DNA from 4 places in the Streptomyces tendae genome. Region 1 is predicted to be linked to each of the others. Evidence: riboswitches for the same ligand, from Rfam matches in the RefSeq annotation. Region 1 holds a riboswitch; each other region holds the start of a gene.
The links. A riboswitch is a leader RNA that binds a small molecule or an ion and turns the genes downstream of it on or off. The one in region 1 is predicted to bind cyclic di-AMP.
Positions count from the first base shown of each region.

Region 2: another riboswitch for cyclic di-AMP. It lies ahead of F3L20_RS03825 (C40 family peptidase); the one in region 1 lies ahead of F3L20_RS08185 (M23 family metallopeptidase).
Region 3: another riboswitch for cyclic di-AMP. It lies ahead of F3L20_RS02940 (transglycosylase SLT domain-containing protein); the one in region 1 lies ahead of F3L20_RS08185 (M23 family metallopeptidase).
Region 4: another riboswitch for cyclic di-AMP. It lies ahead of F3L20_RS28745 (transglycosylase family protein); the one in region 1 lies ahead of F3L20_RS08185 (M23 family metallopeptidase).

Region 1 covers NZ_CP043959.1:1,753,651-1,755,842, reverse strand. Annotated here, with positions in the region: gene F3L20_RS08185 (M23 family metallopeptidase) at 33-806, opposite strand; cyclic di-AMP (ydaO/yuaA leader) riboswitch at 819-984, opposite strand; gene F3L20_RS08180 (M16 family metallopeptidase) at 1,187-2,192, opposite strand, start outside.
Region 2 covers NZ_CP043959.1:786,045-788,236, forward strand. Annotated here, with positions in the region: gene F3L20_RS03820 (CbrC family protein) at 1-35, opposite strand, end outside; gene F3L20_RS03825 (C40 family peptidase) at 162-1,346, opposite strand; cyclic di-AMP (ydaO/yuaA leader) riboswitch at 1,354-1,526, opposite strand; gene pcrA (DNA helicase PcrA) at 1,768-2,192, shown strand, end outside.
Region 3 covers NZ_CP043959.1:612,051-614,242, forward strand. Annotated here, with positions in the region: gene F3L20_RS02935 (HAD family hydrolase) at 30-902, shown strand; gene F3L20_RS02940 (transglycosylase SLT domain-containing protein) at 866-1,342, opposite strand; cyclic di-AMP (ydaO/yuaA leader) riboswitch at 1,346-1,517, opposite strand; gene F3L20_RS02945 (polyprenyl synthetase family protein) at 2,043-2,192, shown strand, end outside.
Region 4 covers NZ_CP043959.1:6,282,750-6,284,941, reverse strand. Annotated here, with positions in the region: gene F3L20_RS28750 (transglycosylase family protein) at 1-563, shown strand, start outside; cyclic di-AMP (ydaO/yuaA leader) riboswitch at 777-944, shown strand; gene F3L20_RS28745 (transglycosylase family protein) at 949-1,653, shown strand; gene eno (phosphopyruvate hydratase) at 1,921-2,192, shown strand, end outside.

The DNA of each region.
Region 1 (2,192 bases):
CGGGAGGGCGGCCTGCGCGCCCAGGGCGTTCCCTAGATGTTCACGCCGTGCGACCGGAGGTAGGCGACCGGGTCCAGGTCGGAGCCGTACTCCTCGGACATGCGCGCCTCGAAGTGCAGGTGGGCGCCCGTGACGTTGCCGGTGGCGCCGGAGAGGCCGATCTGCTGGCCCGCGGTGACCTCCTGGCCCACCGACACGGCGAGGGAGGACAGGTGGGCGTACTGGGTGTAGGTGCCGTCGTGCATCTTGATCACGACCTGGTTCCCGTACGCGCCGCCCCAGCCGGCCTCGACGACGGTGCCGACGCCGACCGACTGGACGGGCGTACCGCTCGCGGCGTGGAAGTCGATCCCGGTGTGGCTGCCGGACGACCAGATGGCGCCGCCGCTCTGGTAGGCCGTCGAGACGTACGAGCCGGGGATCGGGGAGACGAAGGTGTTGAGACGCTTGCGCTCGGCCTCGCGCGCGGCGCGCTCCTTCTCCGCACGGGCCTTCTCGGCCTCCTCGGCCGCCCGCTCCCGGGCCGCCTCCTCCGCGGCCTTGCGCGCGGCGGCCTCGGCCGCCTCACGGGCCGCCTCGTGCTGGGCGGCCGCCTGCGCGTCGACGCGGTCGGCGACCACGCCGCCCAGGGTGACGACGGGAGTGAGGCCGGTCTGCGCCGCGGCGGGCTCGGCGGCGAGTGCGGGGGCCGCGAGCGAGCCGACGACGCCGGTGCCCGCGAGGGCCGCGACGCCCGCGGCGCGGGCGGTGCCGCGCTGGACGCGGCTGGGACGACGGTGCTTCCCGGTGGCGCGCGTGAACGCCATGTACAGGCTGTTCCTTTCCTTCCCTCTCGCCTACCGGGTTAGCTGACGGGTTCGGAGCAGGAAGGTCTCCTACGGACCCCCTCGCGACACGCGCGGGCGTCCGATTCACCCCAGGGACTACAGGTGGGTCCCCGGCTCCCCTGGCTCGCGCCGTACGGGGACTCGGCGATGACTGTCCGGTGCCGCGGATGCGGCGCACTGCCTGACGAACAGCCCGCATGAAACTAAGCGGGGCGTCTCGCAATCCTCAAACGAATCCCGGTTTTTGTAGCGCATCCCACACGGCAGACAGGCAACCTCCGCCCCAATTCGGGCATAAGGGAGCCCTGGTGACGTTCCCGCCACCAGGGCTCCTCGCGCCCGCGTGTCCCGGCCGGGCCCTACTCAGCCGTCACGACGGTGACTTCACCGATGCCCAGGGCCTCCACGGGCGCCTTGATCTGCGCGGCGTCACCGACGAGGACGGTCACCAGACGGTCCACCGGGAAGGCGTTCACCACCGCGGCCGTGGCCTCCACGGTGCCGGTCGCGGCCAACTGCCGGTACAGGTCGGCCTGGTAGTGGTCGGGCAGGTGCTGCTCGACCTGGTCGGCCAGGGTGCCGGCGACGGCCGCGGCCGTCTCGTACTTCAGCGGGGCGACCCCCACGAGGTTCTGCACGGCCACGTCGCGCTCCTCGTCGGTGAGGCCCTCGGCGGCCAGCGTGCGCAGGACGGTCCACAGATCGTCCAGCGCCGGGCCGGTGTTGGGGGTGTCGACGGAACCGCTGATGGCCAGCATCGACGCGCCCGTGCCGTCCGGGGCCGACCGGAGCACCTGGCCGAACGCCCGCACGCCGTAGGTGTATCCCTTCTCCTCGCGCAGGACGCGGTCCAGGCGGGAGGTCAGGGTGCCGCCGAGGCAGTACGTGCCGAGCACCTGCGCGGGCCACACACGGTCGTGCCGGTCCGGACCGATGCGGCCGATGAGCAGCTGCGTCTGGACGGCGCCGGGCCGGTCCACGATGACGACCCGGCCGGAGTCGTCGGCCACCACCGGCGGCACGGGCCGCGGCTCGGCCTGCGAGCCGGTCCAGGCACCCAGGGTGTCGGCGAGCAGCGCGTCCAGGTCGATGCCGGTGAGGTCGCCGACCACGACGACGGTGGCCGTGGCCGGGCGGACGTGCTTCTCGTAGAAGCCGCGCACGGCCGCGGAGTCGATGCGCTCGACGGTCTCCTCGGAGCCCTGGCGCGGGCGCGACATGCGCGCGCTCGCCGGGAACAGCTCCTTGGAGAGCTCCTTCGCGGCACGGCGGGACGGGTTCGCCAGCTCGTGCGGGATCTCGTCGAGGCGGTTGCGGACCAGCCGTTCGACCTCGCTGTCGGCGAACGCGGGCGCGCGCAACGCG
Region 2 (2,192 bases), 970 kb from region 1:
TGATAGCGGAAGAAGGGCAGGTCGGCGGCGTTCATCGGGGCCAGTCTGGCTTCCGGGAGGCCGTGAGCGCCAGGGCGCCGACCGATCACCGCCGTGTCCCGGCCGTCGCCCTGTCCGCGGACGGGCCGGGGGCAGGGCGACGAGGCGGGACCGGCTGTCCGTCAGGCCGGGCGGACGATGCTGTGGATCGCGGAGTCGCCGTCGTAGTAGATGGACTCCTCGCGCACGTACGTGCCGGGCTTCGGGGCGTGGATCATCATGCCGTTGCCGATGTAGAGGCCCACGTGGGTGACGTCGTCGTAGAAGAAGACCAGGTCGCCGGGCTGGGCCTGGGACACCGGGACGGTGGTGCCGGCGTTCACCTGGTCGTAGGTGGTGCGCGGCAGGGAGACGCCGGCGGCCTTCCAGGCGGCCTGGGTGAGTCCGGAGCAGTCGTAGGAGCCCGGCCCGGTCGCGCCCCAGACGTACGGCTTGCCGATCTGCGCGCGGGCGAAGGCGAGGGCCTTTTCGGCCTTGGTGGCGTACGAGGAGTCGGCCGGCGGGGTGTCGGTCGAGCCGGTGGACCCGGAGCCCGTGGACCCGGAGCCGTCCGAGGTGCCGCCGCCCTGCTGCACGGCCTCGTCCTGGGCCTGCTGCTGTTCGGCCTGCCGGCGGGCCAGCTCCGCCGCCTTGCGGGCGGCCTCCTCCTGCTTCCGCTTCTCGATCGCGGCGAGCCGCACCTTCTCCTCTGCGGTCAGCTGCGCCAGCAGCCCGCGCGCGTCGGCGAGCTTCTTCTGGACGGTGGCCTTGGCCGTCTTGAGGTCGCCCTGCGTCTCGGTGAGCGTCCGGAGGCTCTCGGTGGCCTCCTTGCGCTTCTTCATCGTCTCGGACTGCTGGGTGACGTAGTCGTCGACCGCGTCCTTCTGCCGCCCGGTCATCCGGTCCAGCACCCGCCGCTGGTCGAAGAGGTCCTGCGGGGTCTGCGCGAGCAGGAACGTCGCCGTGTCGGGCAGGCCCGCGCCGGTGCGGTACTGGGCGGCGGCGTAGGAGCCCAGCTCCTCGCGCGCGTCGTTCAGCGACTGGGTGCGCTTGGCCACGTCGTCGAGCAGGGTGTCGACGCGCTTGCGCTGCTTGGTGGTCTTCTCCTCGGCCGCGTTGTACTTCTCGGTCGCCGACTCGGCCTGGCGGTACAGGTCGCCGACCTTCTTCTCGACCTCCTCCAGGCTCGGCCGGTCGTCGTCCGTGGGAGCGGCCTGGGCGGTCTGGGAGAGCAGGGCCACGGAGGTGAGCGCGGCCGTGGCCAGGGCCGGGGTGCGTATGCCTGCGACGCGCGCGCCGGGGGTGCGCGACTTGCGGTGCGACGCCAAGGGAGGCGACTCCTTCCAGTGCTCCGCCTACCGGGTTAGCTGTCGGGTTCGGGCGGGTGGTTCGGAAGGGTTGCCCTACGGCCCGCTCCCTGAGGGAGTGGTCCGATTCACCCCATGTCTCGGTGGGTCCCCGGCTCCGGCTGCCACGGCGGACAGTGACGGATTCGGCGGGGGCCGCACGGCCCGGCGAGGTTCGCCGGCGGGGGACGAGCGGCCCGAACCGCACCGTAGCCAACTGGTGTGGCCCCTGTGAAGGTTGATGGGTGATATGCCCGATACATTTTCGTGACCTTGTTCGTGATGTCGCTCTCGGTGACACGGCGGGCGTGGAGGGTGCCCGCCGCAGGACCGCGAGGGAAGCCGTGTGATGTTTCCGGGGCGGCCCCGGGTTGTCGGTGCGGCGCCCTAGACTCGGAGAGCGATGAGCAGCCTCTTTGACGACAGCTTCCTGGCGGACCTCCAGGCCCAGCGGGGCCCCGCGGACGAGCCCCCGCCGCCACCCGAGGACGAGCACGCCCCGGAGCCCCTTCCGGACGACCTGTTCGGCGGGAAGTTCGACGCGCCCCCGGAGCGGGACGCCTACTACCGGGATGGCGCCCCCCGCCCGGTGATCGACGCCGCCGCGCTGCTGGAGGGCCTGAACGACAACCAGCGCGCCGCCGTCGTGCACTCCGGCTCCCCCCTGCTCATCGTGGCCGGAGCCGGCTCCGGCAAGACCCGTGTGCTCACCCACCGCATCGCGCACCTGCTCGCCGAGCGGGGCGTCCACCCGGGCCAGATCCTCGCGATCACCTTCACCAACAAGGCCGCGGGCGAGATGAAGGAGCGCGTCGAGCAGCTCGTCGG
Region 3 (2,192 bases), 1.1 Mb from region 1:
GACGGTCCTCTTGTCCGTATTCTCTGATCATGGCCGCACCCACCGATTGTTCTCTCATCGCCACCGACCTGGACGGGACGCTGCTGCGCGGTGACGACACCCTGTCCGACCGCTCCCTCGCCGCCCTCGCGCAGGCGGAGCGCGCCGGTGCCCGGCACCTCGTGGTGACGGGCCGCCCGGCCCCCAGAGTGCGGTCGCTGCTCGGCGACCTCGGCTGCACGGGACTCGCGGTGTGCGGACAGGGGGCGCAGGTCTACGACGCCGGGACGGACCGGATGCTGTGGTCGGTCCGGCTGGACCGGGAGCTGGCGGAGACCGCGCTCGGCAAGATCGAGGCCGAGGTGGGTGAGGTGTACGCGGCGGTCGACCAGGACGGGGTCGACGGGCGGACGCTGATCGAGCCGGGCTACCGGATGCCGCACCCGACGCTTCCGTCGGTGCCGGTGGAGCGGCGCGACGACCTGTGGGCGCGGCCGATCAGCAAGGTGCTGCTGCGCCACCCGCGGCTCTCGGACGACGCGTTGGCGGCGGCGGCCCGGTCCGTGGTCGGCTCGCTGGCCACGGTGACCATGTCGGGGCCGGGGACGGTGGAGCTCCAGCCGTGCGGGGTCACCAAGGCGACCGGTCTGGCGCTTGCCGCCGAGCACCTGGGGCTGCGTCCCGAGGACACGATCGCCTTCGGCGACATGCCGAACGACGTCCCCATGTTCCGGTGGGCGGGCCACGGCGTCGCCATGGCCGACGCGCACGCCGAGCTCAAGGCGGTGGCCGACGAGGTCACCCTGTCGAACGAGGACGACGGCGTGGCCGTCGTCCTCGAGCGACTGTTCGGGCGGACGGCCGGAGTCGGCCGTCAGCGGTCGGCTCAGTACGCGCCGAAGACGTTGTCGATCGAGCCGTAGCGGTCGGCGGCGTAGTTGCAGGCCGCGGCGATGTTGGCGACCGGGTCGAACGGGTCGAAGGCCGTGCCGGGCACGTGGTACGCCTGGAAGGTCGGGTCGATGACCTGCAGCAGGCCCTTCGACGGAGTGCCCATGGCGGCGTTGGAGTCCCACAGGTTGATGGCGGCCGGGTTGCCGGACGACTCCCGCATGATGTTGCGGTGGATGGAGTCGTAGGAGCCCGGGATGCCGTTCTGCGCCATGACGTCCATGGCCTCGCGGATCCAGCCGTCGAGGTTCTCCGGGTACGCGGTCGTGGAGGCGGCGGTCGTGGCCTGGGTCGTGGTCGCGGCGGAGGCGCCGGTGGCACCGAACAGCGGCAGCGCGACCACGGCGACGCCGGTGCCGGCGACGGCGAGGGAGCGGACGAGGCGGCGGCGGGACGAAGCGATGACGGGCATGTCTGGGTTCCTCTCCTACGCCTGCGAGGTGAGCTGTCGGGTTCGGGCGAGGAGAGTGCCCGGCCGTGCCCCTGCGGGCATGGCTTCACCCCGAGCCGTCCGGGCGTGATGTCCGGTACGGCGGCTTACCTGGGTCCCCCGCTCCTGCCGTGCGTGAGTTCGTCGTCGGGTGTGATGCGGGTGGCGGCAGGACTAGGCGTCCACCCGGCAGGCCCGGAACGTATGCGAGAGCACATGTCGGGAACAAGTGCGACGATCACGCAAGACTCCGTTTGATCTTGAGATGGGTGCTTTTGGGCGCTTGATCCTTTGCGATCGCCAAGGGTCAACTCCGTTGCGTGGAGCGGGATCGCGGCGTTGCGGGAGGCTGATCGGCCGGCGCGTCGACGCGTGACTCACCTCACGGGACGCGGGATGCGAGCGCATTTGCGGCGTACAGGAATTCGCACAGCAATGACGGCAAATCGGACGGCAGGGCGGGCAGGATGGTTCACCGGCCACTGTGTCCGGGAAACAGAGGAATGTCCGTTGCTGTCAGCCGATCAAAAACACTCCGCTTCTGATCCCCTATCGCCCTGCTTGTGACCCCGGGGCCTGGCGGTGATCGAAAGGTGACCGGATACGCTGACTCGAGTGGTGGCAGCGACCTATCGACAAACCGTGTAACCGCCAGCAGACACCAGCAGACAGGAGACCCCTCGTGACCGTCGTCGGGCCGTTCGGGCTGAGCGTGCGGGACCAGGCTCTGGAAGCCGATGTCCAGGCCGGATTGACGGCTGTCGAGGAAGGGCTGCTCGAGGCCACCAAGAGTGAGGTGCCGTTCATCACGGAGGCCGCCCAGCACCTGGTG
Region 4 (2,192 bases), 4.5 Mb from region 1:
CGTCCCCGAACGTCGACACGGGCGTGGCGGGCGACGCGGCCTCGGGCACCCCCCGGGACGCCGGTTCCAGCGATGCGTCCGGTTCGCCGGAAACCAGCGATTCATCCGCTTCTCCCTCTCCATCGGCCACGACCGGCACCTCGACCGGGAAGCGGGACGGCGCGGACGGCAGGACGTCTCCGTCCGCCTCCACCACCCCCCGCAGTGACGAGTCGGACAAGTCGGGGCAGACCAGCGGTTCTTCGGCCGTCACGGACGCCGAGGATGGCGGTCCGGGCCGTCATCGCGGCTCCACCGCCGAGGAGGGCGAGCGCACGGACGGTGCGCCCGCGTCGACCGGCCGGCACGCCGCGCCCTCCGTCGAGGTCACCCCCGAGGCGGGCGACGACCGTTACACCGTCGAGAACGGGGACAGCCTGACGTCCATCGCCGACTCCCTTGCGCTCACCGGTGGGTGGACCGCCCTCTACGCCGAGAACCAGCAGGTGATCGGAGAAGACCCGAACCTCATCCTGCCCGGTCAGCGGCTTCTGGTGAGCGACGGGGCGGACGCGGACCGCTGACAGGCGGACATGTGAAAAGCCCTCGACGGGGCGCCAGTTGGCGTCATGATTCGGGCTGAATGTCCGTAATAAAGACTGTGAGAGATAGGTCTCAGAAGCCCTGATCGTCTTTGAAATTCCGCGAGGCGCGTGCCTACGGTCGTGATCGCTCGCCACCGCGGGCCCCGGCTGCCGCCACGCCGAATCCTGCCAGTGGCAGCACGGGAACAGTCGTCGCGTCATGCGCCGTAGGCAGGAGCGGGGGACCCAGGTAAGTGCCGTGTCCGGGCAGTGATGCCGGAGGCGGCTTGGGGTGAAGCCGCGTTCCGTGAGGAACGCGGCCGGGCAACTCAACCGGCCCGAACCCGACAGCTCACCTCGCAGGCGTCGGTGAGGGGATCCATCCATGCTGTTTTCCAGCAAGGGCAAGCACCGTCGTCCGTCCAAGGCCACCCGTGCCATCGCCATCGCCGGCGTGACCGGTGCCGCCGTCGCCGCCCCGCTGATGGCGGCCGGCAACGCCTCCGCCGCCACCGCGTCCGAGTGGGACGCCGTCGCCCAGTGCGAGTCCGGCGGCAACTGGTCCATCAACACCGGCAACGGTTACTACGGCGGTCTGCAGTTCTCCGCCTCCACCTGGGCCGCGTACGGCGGCACGCAGTACGCCGGCAGCGCCGACCAGGCCACCAAGGCCCAGCAGATCGAGATCGCCGAGAAGGTCCTCGCGGGCCAGGGCAAGGGCGCCTGGCCGGTCTGCGGCACCGGCCTGTCCAGCGCCTCGTACAACGGCTCCTCCGCCGAGAGCTCCTCGCAGGACTCCGGCTCCACCGAGGCCCGTGAGAGCGAGCAGAAGGCCTCCCGCTCCGCCGAGCGCCCCGCCGCGCCGAAGCAGACGGAGCAGAAGGCCGAGAAGAAGACCGTCACCACCCCGACCGGCAAGAAGGTCGAGAAGGGCGACGGCGAGTACAAGGTCGTCAAGGGTGACACCCTCAGCTCCATCGCCGCGGAGCAGGACGTCAAGGGCGGCTGGGCGAAGCTGTTCAAGCTGAACGACGACATCGTCGACGACGCCGACCTCATCTACCCGGGCCAGCAGCTGCACCTGAAGTAAGGCGTGGCCGCAGGTCCTTCCCCGTTCCCACGGGCTCCCCGCCCCGGTGCGTTTCTTCCCCCGTACGCACCGGGGCGGGGTCATGTCCGGACGCATTACGGTCACGGTTTTCCGAACCGGCTTTGTTCCGTTCGGAAACAATTTACTCTCGGTTCTGTCCATGAGGCGGGCGGCGAGATGGCCGATCGCCCGGAGCCGGTTAGGCTCGGACTCGCAAGGCCCCCGTGGCCCTGCTCACCCGCGTCACATCCCAAGAAGGAGATGCTCGTGCCGTCCATCGACGTCGTCGTAGCCCGGGAAATCCTGGACTCCCGAGGCAACCCCACGGTCGAGGTCGAGGTCGGCCTCGACGACGGCAGCACGGGTCGTGCCGCCGTTCCGTCCGGCGCTTCCACCGGCGCCTTCGAGGCCGTCGAACTCCGTGACGGCGACGCCGGCCGTTACCTGGGCAAGGGCGTCGAGAAGGCCGTCCTGGCCGTCATCGAGCAGATCGGCCCGGAGCTCGTCGGCTACGACGCCACCGAGCAGCGCCTGATCGA